One region of the Kitasatospora sp. NPDC056446 genome, then DNA from elsewhere that is predicted to be linked to it. Evidence: riboswitches for the same ligand, from Rfam matches in the RefSeq annotation. Region 1 holds a riboswitch; the other holds the start of a gene.
The links. A riboswitch is a leader RNA that binds a small molecule or an ion and turns the genes downstream of it on or off. The one in region 1 is predicted to bind S-adenosylmethionine.
Positions count from the first base shown of each region.

Region 2: linked by a shared signal. The riboswitch ahead of ACFQ6N_RS30085 (IclR family transcriptional regulator) and the one ahead of thrC (threonine synthase) in region 1 are both predicted to bind S-adenosylmethionine.

Region 1 is NZ_JBHTRF010000009.1:78,861-84,322, forward strand. Features, by position in the region: gene ACFQ6N_RS08695 (trehalose-6-phosphate synthase) at 1-707, opposite strand, end outside; gene ACFQ6N_RS08700 (glucosyl-3-phosphoglycerate synthase) at 746-1,777, opposite strand; SAM riboswitch class I at 1,925-2,057, shown strand; gene thrC (threonine synthase) at 2,074-3,348, shown strand; gene ACFQ6N_RS08710 (MoaD/ThiS family protein) at 3,450-3,728, shown strand; gene ACFQ6N_RS08715 (cold-shock protein) at 4,271-4,474, shown strand; gene groL (chaperonin GroEL) at 4,799-5,462, shown strand, end outside.
Region 2 is NZ_JBHTRF010000063.1:20,320-25,781, forward strand. Features, by position in the region: gene ACFQ6N_RS30075 (sensor histidine kinase) at 1-1,308, shown strand, start outside; gene ACFQ6N_RS30080 (threonine/serine exporter family protein) at 1,412-2,665, shown strand; gene ACFQ6N_RS30085 (IclR family transcriptional regulator) at 2,753-3,466, opposite strand; SAM riboswitch class I at 3,666-3,808, opposite strand; gene ACFQ6N_RS30090 (glycosyltransferase family 39 protein) at 3,985-5,462, shown strand, end outside.

The DNA of each region.
Region 1 (5,462 bases):
GCGCAGCAGGCGGCGAAGGCCCGGGCCCAGCGCTCGGTGAGGAAGCCGGCCCGGTCGGCACCGAGGATGCCGGTCAGGACCGCGCGGGCGACGTCGTCGGGCAGCAGCCGGTAGTACTCGGGCGGGGCCCACGGGGTGTGCGAGAAGTGGCCGATCCGCAGGTCGGGGCGGGCGGCCCGGAGCAGGGCCGGGGCCAGCGAGAGGTGGTAGTCCTGGATCAGGACGGCCGCTCCGGGGGCGGCCTCGGCGGCCAGGGCCTCGGCGAAGGCGGCGTTGTAGGCGCGGTAGGCGGCCCATTCGGTGCGGAAGCCGGCGTCGAAGGAGGGGGCGGTGGGCGTCGCGTAGAGCAGGTGGTGGACGAACCAGAGGGTGGAGTTGGCGACGCCGTTGTAGGCCCGGGCGAAGGTCTCCTGGTCGATGTCCAGCATCCGGACGGCCTGGCCGCCGACGTCGTGGCCGGCCAGGTCGAGGCGGCCGTCGGGGGCCTCCCGGGCGGCTCTGCGGTCGGCGTCGCCGAGGGCGGCGCAGACCCAGACGGCGTTCGGGTCGTCGATCGCGGAGAGGCCGGAGACCAGGCCTCCGCCGCCGCGTCGGAGGGTCAGCGTGCCGTCGGCGGCGGTGCCGAACGACACCGGTCCCCGGTTGGAGGCCACCAGGACGGGGGCGCTGCCGGTCGCACTCGAACGTTCGGTCGTGAGATCGCCCATGGTTGGGATGTTGCCGGGGGGTCGGGGCGGCAAACCCCTCAGTGCCGGGTCGCGTATTCGGGGACGGTGTGCATCGGGGGGCGCTCCAGGGCGGTCACCTCGTGGGTGCGGGGGGTGAAGGGGCGGGTCCCGCCGGCCGTGGGGGCGGAGAGGGCGTCCGGGTCGCGGGTGAACTGGGTGAGGTAGGGGTGGACCAGGTCGGCGGAGGCCTTGAGGCGGTGGGCGCGGTCCAGGCGTTCGAGGGCGGTGCGGTAGATGGTGGCGGCCATCCGGCCGAGGGCCTGGCCGTCCTGGTGGCGGTGGTGCCGGACGCCGACGTCGACCTGCGCCAGGGCGTCCAGCCCGACCAGTTCCAGCGCGTCGACCAGCAGGCCGAGTTCGACGCCGTAGCCGGTGGGGAAGGGCAGCCGTTCGAGCAGGCTGCGGCGGGCGGCGTACTCGCCGCCGAGGGGCTGGACGAAGCCGGCCAGCTCCGGCCAGTGCAGGTTGAGCAGGGGGCGCGCGACGAGTTCGGTGACCCGGCCGCCGCCGGCCGGCAGGACCGTACCGGTGTCCGTCTCCAGGGGGCGGTCGTACATGGCCTTGACGAGCTGGACGGACTCGTCGGTCAGCAGCGGGCCGACGATGCCGGAGACGAAGGCCGGGTCGAACTCGCGCAGGTCGGCGTCCACGAAGCAGACGATGTCGCCGCGGGTGGCCAGCAGCGAGCGCCAGAGCACCTCGCCCTTGCCGGGGACGGCGGGCAGCCGGGGCAGGATGGCGTCGCGCTGCTCCACCCGGGCGCCGGCCTCGGCGGCGACGGCGGCGGTGGCGTCGGCCGAGCCGGAGTCGACCACGACGAGTTCGTCGACGAGCGGGAGGCGTTCCATCAGCTCGCGGCGGATGGTGCGGACGATGTCCCCGACGGTGGCCTCCTCGTCCAGGGCGGGGAGGACGACGCTGACCGTCCGGCCGGTGCGCTCCTTGGCCGCGAGGAGGGTGCGGACCGGCCGGTCGGCCGCGCTCCAGGACCGGCGGCGCAGCCAGGAGGCCGCCTGCGGGAGGAGCTCGGGGGTCGGTTCGGCGGGCACGGAAGTCTCCTCGGCGGGGTCGGTGGGACGGGTCATCTCGCGTGGCGGACGGTCCCGTTCGGGGTTGACGCCTTCGGATACAGTCTTCGTACAGCGGTCGGACCTTTGCACGCCGGGGTCACCGTTGAGCGCGACCACAATTTCACAAGCTCATCCAGAGGGACTGAGGGAACGGCCCGTTGACGTCCCGGCAACCTTCTCGCCCGGCCGTCGTCGACGGCCCGCGGGACAGGTGCCAATTCCGTCCTGTGGTGCGACCGCGCCACGGGGAAGATGAGGAGAGAGGCCTCGCCATCATGGCTATCGACACACCTGTTTCCGTGGACCTCGGCCCCGCCACCGCCCTGTCCTGTCGGGAGTGCGGCACCCGCTTCCCGCTCGGTCCCAGCTTCGCGTGCCTGGAGTGCTTCGGCCCGCTGGAGATCGCCTACGACTTCGGCAGCGAGGGCGCCGAGGAGCTGCGCAAGCGGATCGAGGCCGGTCCGGCGTCCGTCTGGCGCTACGCGCCGCTGCTGCCGGTGCCGGCCGACGTGGCCTCCAAGCCCAACCTGAACCCGGGGTGGACCCCGCTGGTGAAGGCGGACAACCTGGGCCGGGAGCTCGGCTTCACCGCCCAGCTGCACATCAAGGACGACTCGGGCAACCCGACGCACTCGTTCAAGGACCGCGTGGTGGCCTGCGCCATCGAGGCGGCGCGGGCGTTCGGCTACACGACGCTCTCCTGCTCCTCCACCGGCAACCTGGCCGGCGCGGTGGGCGCGGCGGCGGCCCGGGCCGGGTTCCGGTCCTGCGTGTTCATCCCGCACGACCTGGAGCAGGGCAAGGTCGTCATGGCCGGGGTGTACGGCGGCGAACTGGTCGGCATCGAGGGCAACTACGACGACGTGAACCGCTTCTGCTCGGAGCTGATCGGCGACCCGGCCGGCGAGGGCTGGGGCTTCGTCAACGTCAACCTGCGCCCCTACTACGGCGAGGGCTCCAAGACGCTGGCGTACGAGATCTGCGAGCAGCTCGGCTGGCGGCTGCCGGAGCAGATCGTGATCCCGATCGCCTCGGGTTCGCAGCTGACGAAGATCGACAAGGGGCTGCAGGAGCTGATCAAGCTCGGTCTGGTCGAGGACCGCCCGTACCGGGTCTTCGGCGCGCAGGCCGAGGGCTGCTCGCCGGTGTCGGCCGCGTTCAAGGCCGGCCGGGACGTGATCAAGCCGGTCAAGCCGAACACCATCGCCAAGTCGCTGGCGATCGGCAACCCGGCGGACGGCCCGTACGTGCTGGACATCGCCCGGCGGACCGGCGGTGCGGTGGAGGACGTCACGGACGCCGAGGTGGTGGACGCGATCCGGCTGCTGGCGCGGACCGAGGGCATCTTCGCCGAGACCGCGGGCGGGGTGACCGTCGGCGTGCTGAAGAAGCTGGTCGAGACCGGGCAGCTGGATCCGGCCAAGGAGACCGTCGCCATCAACACCGGCGACGGCCTGAAGACCCTGGACGCCGTCTCCGACGCCGGGATGACGGCCGTCATCCGCCCGACGCTGGCCTCCTTCCGCGACGCCGGCCTCGCGGCCGTCTGAACCGCCCGAACCGCCCGAACCGGCCGGGCCGCCCGGCCGCCCGAGCCACCCGGCCCCCCAGGGCACCGGCCCCGTACGAGCCCCACCCCGCTAGGAGAGTCATGAGCGCCAACGTCCGCATTCCCACCATCCTGCGCACCTACACCGGCGGCGCCGCCGAGGTGGCCGCCGAGGGCACCACCCTGGCCGAGGTCATCGCCGACCTGGAGCAGAACCACGCGGGCATCGCGGCCCGGATCCTGGACGACGCCGGCAAGCTGCGCCGCTTCGTCAACGTCTACGTGAACGACGACGACGTGCGCTTCGCCGAGGGCCTGGCGACCGAGATCAAGGACGGCGCGAGCGTTTCGATCATCCCGGCGGTGGCCGGCGGCTGCTGAGCCGCGGCGCCCCGCCCATTCGGCCGCCCGTACGTACGGAATTCCGCTCTCCGTATGTACGGGCGGCCGCTTGCATTCCGGCGGGAATATTTCCCGGTCAAGTCGGAGTAGAGTGAGGCTCGGTTGGGAACAGGGGTTCCCTCCCGGCTCTCCCAGGGTGTTCCACCGCAGCGCTTCCGGCCGGTGGGCCCGGCCGTGAAACATGTCAGGCGGATGTCAGAATTCCCGCAGGGATTTGAGTAATTCGTCCGCTATGTCCGGCGTGAAATGCCGAGATTTTTCCCGATTCAGCCCGTCCTGTCCCTTGACGTCGCGACGGAATTCCCGGCGGTTGACCCTGTTGCAGAGGGCTTCGGTCCGGATACATTCAGCGGCGGTCGACGCAATCACCCGCTCACCGGGGCCCGTTGGGCGTCCGGGGCGAATGGTTGCGGCGTGCACGGCTGCGCCCAGGGGGGGTTCCCCGGGCCTGCCTTCAAACCAACCCGGGCCCGCTACCTGCGGGCGCGTGAAGGGCCAGCACAGCACTAGGGGAGTTCGGAATGGCTCAGGGCACCGTCAAGTGGTTCAACGCGGAGAAGGGCTACGGCTTCATCGCGGTCGACGGTGGTGCGGACGTCTTCGTCCACTACAGCGCGATCCAGATGGACGGCTACCGCACCCTCGAGGAGGGCCAGCGGGTCGAGTTCGAGATTTCCCAGGGACAGAAGGGCCCGCAGGCGGACATGGTTCGCGCGGCGGTCTGACCCCCTTCCGACTCCAGGAGCTCGGCGCGGCCCACGGCTGGTGACCACTCGGCTTCTCGGCGGGCCCGTACGACACGCGTCGTACGGGCCCGCCGGCGTTCCCCGGCGACCCCAGCGGCGGCTCGCGGGTTGGCGATTGGGCTTGCACTCGACCACCCGGAGTGCTAATCATTGGCGTTAGCACTCACAGCGTGAGAGTGACAGCGGACCGGGTCGGTGAGGCCCCCGGGAGCGGTAGGGGAAAAGACCCCCGCACACCAGGGCCGTCCGTCGCGGGCACCCCTTGGTCCGAGCAGTCGACCGTGTCCCGGAGGACCACTTCTGATGGCCAAGATCATCGCCTTTGATGAGGAAGCTCGCCGCGGCCTTGAGCGTGGCATGAACCAGCTCGCCGACGCCGTGAAGGTCACGCTCGGCCCCAAGGGCCGCAACGTCGTGCTGGAGAAGAAGTGGGGCGCCCCCACGATCACCAACGACGGTGTCTCCATCGCCAAGGAGATCGAGCTCGAGGACCCGTACGAGAAGATCGGTGCGGAGCTCGTCAAGGAGGTCGCCAAGAAGACGGACGACGTCGCGGGTGACGGCACCACCACCGCCACCGTGCTCGCCCAGGCCCTGGTTCGCGAGGGTCTGCGCAACGTCGCCGCCGGCGCCAACCCGATGGCCCTGAAGCGCGGCATCGAGAAGGCCGTCGCGGCCGTCTCCGACCAGCTGCTGGCGCAGGCCAAGGACGTGGAGACCAAGGAGCAGATCGCCTCCACCGCCTCCATCTCCGCCGCTGACACCCAGATCGGCGAGCTGATCGCCGAGGCCATGGACAAGGTCGGCAAGGAAGGCGTCATCACCGTCGAGGAGAGCAACACCTTCGGTCTGGAGCTCGAGCTCACCGAGGGCATGCGCTTCGACAAGGGCTACATCTCCGCCTACTTCGCCACCGACCTGGAGCGGATGGAGGCGACGTTCGAGGACCCGTACATCCTCATCGCCA
Region 2 (5,462 bases), on a different contig from region 1:
AGCGTGGCCGTCGTCCTCGCCGTCGCCTCGGCGGCCGTCGTGCTGCTGCTGCGCGTCAACCTGGAGCGCACCGTCGAGACCGGCGCCCGTGAGCAGGCCCTGGCCGTCGCCCGGCTCGCCGCCGACGGGCACCTCACCAGCCCGCTCCCGCTCGACCACGGCACCGGTTTCATCCAGGTCGTCGACGCGGCCGGCCGGGTCGTCGCCACCAGCCAGAACCTGGCCGGCCACCCCACGGTCGCCCCGGCGGACCACCCGGACGGCCACGACTCCTTCAACCTCCGGGCGCTCGGCGACGAGCACCACCAGCGCGTCACCACCGTCACCGCGACCACCCCCACCGGCCCGGTCACCGTGCACGTCGGCGCCTCGCTGCGCACCGCCGACGCCGCCGAGGACCTCACCACCGCCGCCCTCGCCGCGCTGAGCGCCGTCCTGCTGCTCACCACCGCCGCCCTGACCTGGCGGGCGACCGGCCGCGCCCTGCGTCCGGTCGAGGCCATCCGCGCCGAGGTGGCCGCCATCGGCGACCGCGACCTGGACCGCCGGGTCCCCGAGCCCCGCAGCGACGACGAGATCGCCCGCCTCGCCGGCACCATGAACGCCATGCTCGAACGGCTGGAGGCCGCCGGGGCCCGGCAGCGCCGCTTCATCGCCGACGCCTCGCACGAGCTGCGCAGCCCGCTCACCGTGCTGCGCACCCAGCTCGAAGTCGCCCGCACCCACCCCGATCCCGACGTCCGCACCGAGCTGGTGGCCGGTGCCCTGGAGGACACCGAGCGCCTCCAGGCCCTCGCCACCGACCTGCTCCTGCTCGCCCGCCTCGACGCCACCGGACACGACTGGCCCCACGAGTCCGTCGACCTCGCCGAACTCGTCCGGGCCGGCGTCGCGGCCCGCGCCGACGGGCCGCACCCGGTCACCGTCGACGCCCCCGAACCGGTCACCGTGCACGGCAACCCGCTGTGGCTGGGCCGCCTGCTGACCAACCTGCTCGACAACGCCCAGCGCCACGCCCGTCGGCGGGTCACCGTGCGCCTGCGCGCCGACCCGGCCACCGGGCTGGCCCACCTCGACGTCGCCAACGACGGTCCGCCGATCGAGCCGGCCGACCGGGAGAAGGTCTTCGAACGGTTCGCCCGCCTCGACGACGCCCGCAGCCGCGACGACGGCGGCACCGGCCTCGGTCTCCCGATCGCCCGGGACATCGCCGCCGTGCACGGCGGCACCCTCACCGTCCTCGACACCCCGGGGACGGCCGTCTTCCGCACCTGCCTGCCGACGCGGACCGGGCCCGCCGCAGGCTGAAGGGGGCAATCCGGGGCCCGGAAGGGGCGTCAGGGAAGCGGCCGGAAGCGAACAGACCGGGGCACAGTCGGACCGAACCGGGCGGGGTGGGACGATACCTGCCATGTCTAGCAAGTCTCCCCCGGTCCGGGGCACCGACGCCCCGCCCGACCCGCTCCGCCGTCTGCTGCTCGAACTGGGCGAAGCCCTCCTGGGCGGCGGCCTTCCCGTCCATGAGGTCGAGGAGGAACTCCACCGGCTGGGGCGGGCGATGGGAGCCCCGGACGTCCGGGTCGCCGCACTGACCAACGGGCTGTTCGTCGCCCTGGACGCGGACGAGGCCACCCGCTTCCAACCGGTCGGCGGCGCGCTGCGGTTCGAACAGACGGCGGACGTCCTCCACGTGGTGCACCGGCTCCGCGCGGGCGGCCTCGACGGGCCGGGGGCCCTCGCCGAACTGGACCGGATCCGCCGGACGCCGCCCCGCCTGCCCGGCTGGGTCGCGGACCTCGGGGCGCTGCCGGTCGGGGTCGGGGTCTGCCTGTTCCTCCAGCCCGCGACGGCGAACGTGCTGGCCGCCGGGGCCGGCTCGCTGGTCGTGGTGGGGCTGACCGTCCTCGCCCGGCGGCTTCCGTACCTGCGGCCGCTGCTGCCCGTCACGGCCGGGTTCCTGGTGGCGCTGCTGGTCCTGTCGCTCGCCCGGGCCTCCCTGCTGGACGGCCCGCTGCGGACGATCGTGGCCACGCTGGCGATCCTGCTGCCGGGCGGACTGCTGGTCACCGGGCTGTCGGAGATCGCCGCGGGCGCGGCCAGCGCCGGTTCGGCCCGGCTGGTGTCCGGCGCGGTGCAGCTGGCACTGTTCCTCGCCGGGGTGGCCGCGGCCGCCACCGCGATCGGCATGCCCGCCACGGCCCTGGCCAACGTCCAGGTGGCCAAGCCGAGTTGGTGGGTCATCGGGCTGGGGCTGGCACTGGCCGTGGCCGGTGTCGTGATCAACGTGAACACCCCGCTGCCGGCCGTCCCGTGGATCGTCGCGGTGATCGCGGTGAGCGTCACCGTCCAGGTGGTGGTCGGCTCGGCGCACGGCGCGGCCATAGGCGGCCTGGCCGGCGCGGTCTCCGCCGCGATCGCGGCCACCCTGGTGCACTGGCTGCCGGGCGGCCCGCTCTGGCAGGTGCTCTACCTCCCGGCGTTCTGGATCGTGGTGCCGGGCTCCTTCGGCCTGCTGAACACCGCGCAGATCGAGGTCGGGAACGGGGCGCAGTCGGTGCTGGCGGCCGTGTCGGCGGTGTTCGGGGTGTCGATCGGCACCCTGATCGGCTCGGTCATCAGCCGGATCCCCCGCCCCTCCCTCCCCGTGCTGCGCCCCCGGACCTGACCCGGGCGGGCACCGGGCACCGGCGGAACGGGCACCGCCGGAACGGACGGAGGAACGGACGGAGGGACGGGGCGGCGGCATGCCGGGTCAGGCGTGCCGCAGCGCCTCGGTGAGGCGGTCCGCCGCCTCGACCACCGCCTGGGACAGGTGGGCGCCGGGGTGGCGGGTGAGCCGTTCGACCGGGCCGGAGACCGAGACCGCGGCCACCACCCGGTTGGACGGGCCGCGCACGGGCGCGGAGACCGAGGCGACCCCGAGTTCGCGCTCGCCGATGGACTGGGCCCAGCCGCGCCGCCGGACCCCGCTGAGGGCGGTGGCGGTGAACCGGGCGCCCTGGAGGCCTCGGTGGAGCCGCTCGGGCTCCTCCCAGGCCAGCAGGACCTGGGCGGCGGAACCGACCTTCATCGGCAGAGTCACCCCCACCGGGACGGTGTCGCGCAGACCGGTGAGGCGCTCGGCGGCGGCCACGCAGATCCGGATCTCCCCCTGGCGGCGGTAGAGCTGGGCGCTCTCGCCGCTGACGTCCCGCAGGTGCGTCAGGACCGAGCCGGCGGCGGCCAGCAGCCGGTCCTCACCGGCCGCCGCCGAGAGCTCACCGACCCTGGGGCCGAGGATGAACCGGCCCTGGAGGTCCCTGGCGACCAGGCGGTGGTGTTCGAGTGCGACCGCGAGCCGGTGGGCGGTGGGGCGTGCCAGGCCGGTGGCGGCGACCAGTCCGGCCAGGGTGGCGGGACCGGCCTCCAGGGTGCCGAGGATCGAGGTGACCTTGTCGAGCACGCCGACGCCGCTCGTGATGTCCATGGATGGGTACTCCGTCTCAAGTCCCGTGGGCGGCACGTGGGTTCCGCATACGGGGGCTCCGGGCGGGGAGCCGTGGGGGTGGTCAGCGGGGACGGGCCTGAGAAGTCGGCCGATTGCCTGCGCCGGGCACGGGACGGGTACGCGAAAGGGCCGGGACGGAAAGCGCCCGGACGAAGGACAGTACAGAGAGCACCGTGTCTCCTCATCTTCCCCGCGCCGGTTTGGCGACAGGCCGGAGTTGGCACTCGTACCGGACGACGCGGCGCGTGCTTCGGACGCCGGGTCGAACGGGGAGTTGCCGGGGCTTCGTAGGGCCGGTCCCTCCACCCCTCTGGATGATTCGCGAAGAACCATACAAGATTCCCCGGGTCCGCCGCCAAACCTCCCCACTGCGCCCCACCCCGCGCAAGCCCGGGACGGCGAGTTTCTCCTACAAGTCAACATGGTCGCCCGCCCGCGACGTGCCCGAGACAATCCGTCCGCACGGCCCAACCCGCGGACAGAAAGAGTGTGGACACGTGGCGACCACGACCAGAAATCCTTCGACCTCGTCCCAGGGCCGCTTAGCGGCGGCCCCCGTCCTGTACCGGCGGCCCCTGCTCGCCGTCTCCGCCGCGGTGGTCGTGCTGCTGCTCGCCCTGTCGGGGCGGAACGGGTACCACGTCGACGAGCTGTACAACCGGGTGTCCGGCGGACACCTCGCCTGGGGGTACGTCGACCAGCCCCCGCTGGTCTCGGTGATCGCCTGGGTGGAGACCACGCTGTTCGGCGACACCCTGACCGGTCTGCGCGTCCTGCCGGCCCTGATGACCGGCCTGGTGGTGTGGGTGGCGGGCTTCACCGCCCGCGAACTCGGCGGCGAGCGCGGCGGCCAGGTCTTCGCCGCCGCCGCGTCGGCCGCGACGGTCGTCACCCTCAACGCCGGCCACGTGCTGACCACCAACGGCCCGGACCTCCTGGTCTGGGTGACGCTGGGCTGGCTGTTCGTCCGGCTGCTGCGCACCGGCGACACCCGGCTCTGGCTCGCCGTCGGCGCGGTCACCGGCGTGGGCATGCTCGCCAAGAACCTCGTGGTGCTGGTGGTCCTGTCCCTGCTGGTGGGCGTGCTGGCGGTGGGTCCGCGCGCCGTCCTGCGCAGCCGGCACCTGTGGTGGGGCGCCGCGATCGCCACGGTGCTCGCGACCCCGGCGGTGCTGTGGCAGATCACCCACGGCTGGCCGGCCGTGGAGATGAGCGACGCGCTGCAGGTCGCCCTTGGGTCCGACTCCCGGGTCGCCTTCGTCCCGTTCCAGGTGCTGCTGGTCGGCCTGTTCCTCACGCCGGTGTGGGTCGCCGGGCTGGTGGCCCTGCTGCGCCGCCCGGCCTGGCGGGCGTTCCGGCCGGTCGGCGTCGGCTACCTGTTCCTGGTGGTGCTGCTGCTGGCCATCGGCGGGAAGCCGGAGTACACCGGCGGCCTCCCGCTGGTGCTGCTGGCGGCGGGCTCCGTCGCGACGGTGGAGTGGGCGCGGAGCACCTTCCGCCGCTCGCTGGCCGGGACCGCCCTGGTCGGCAACGCGCTGCTGTCGGTCGTGCTGATGCTGCCGGTCCTGCCGATCGCGTGGTACGGGTCGAACCCCGTGCTGAAGGGGCTGGGCGTCTTCCAGCTCGACCAGGCGGGCTGGCCCCGGCTCGCCCAGGAGGTGGCCGCCGTCGACCGGTCGCTGTCCCCGCAGGACCGCGCGCACGCCGTCGTCTACGCCAACCACTACGGCCTGGCGGGCGCCCTGGACCGGTACGGGCCGGAGAACGGGCTGCCGCCCGTCTACAGCGGGCACAACTCCTACGCCGACTTCGGCCGGCCCGCCGACGACACCACCGTGGTCATCGCGGTCGGTGTGAACCGGGAGGAGTTCGGCGCCCACTTCGCGAGCTGCGAGCCCAACGGCAAGTTCGAGACGGACCTGCCGGTCGCCGACCAGAACACCGAGTTCCTGGTCTGCCGCAACCCGCGCGAGCC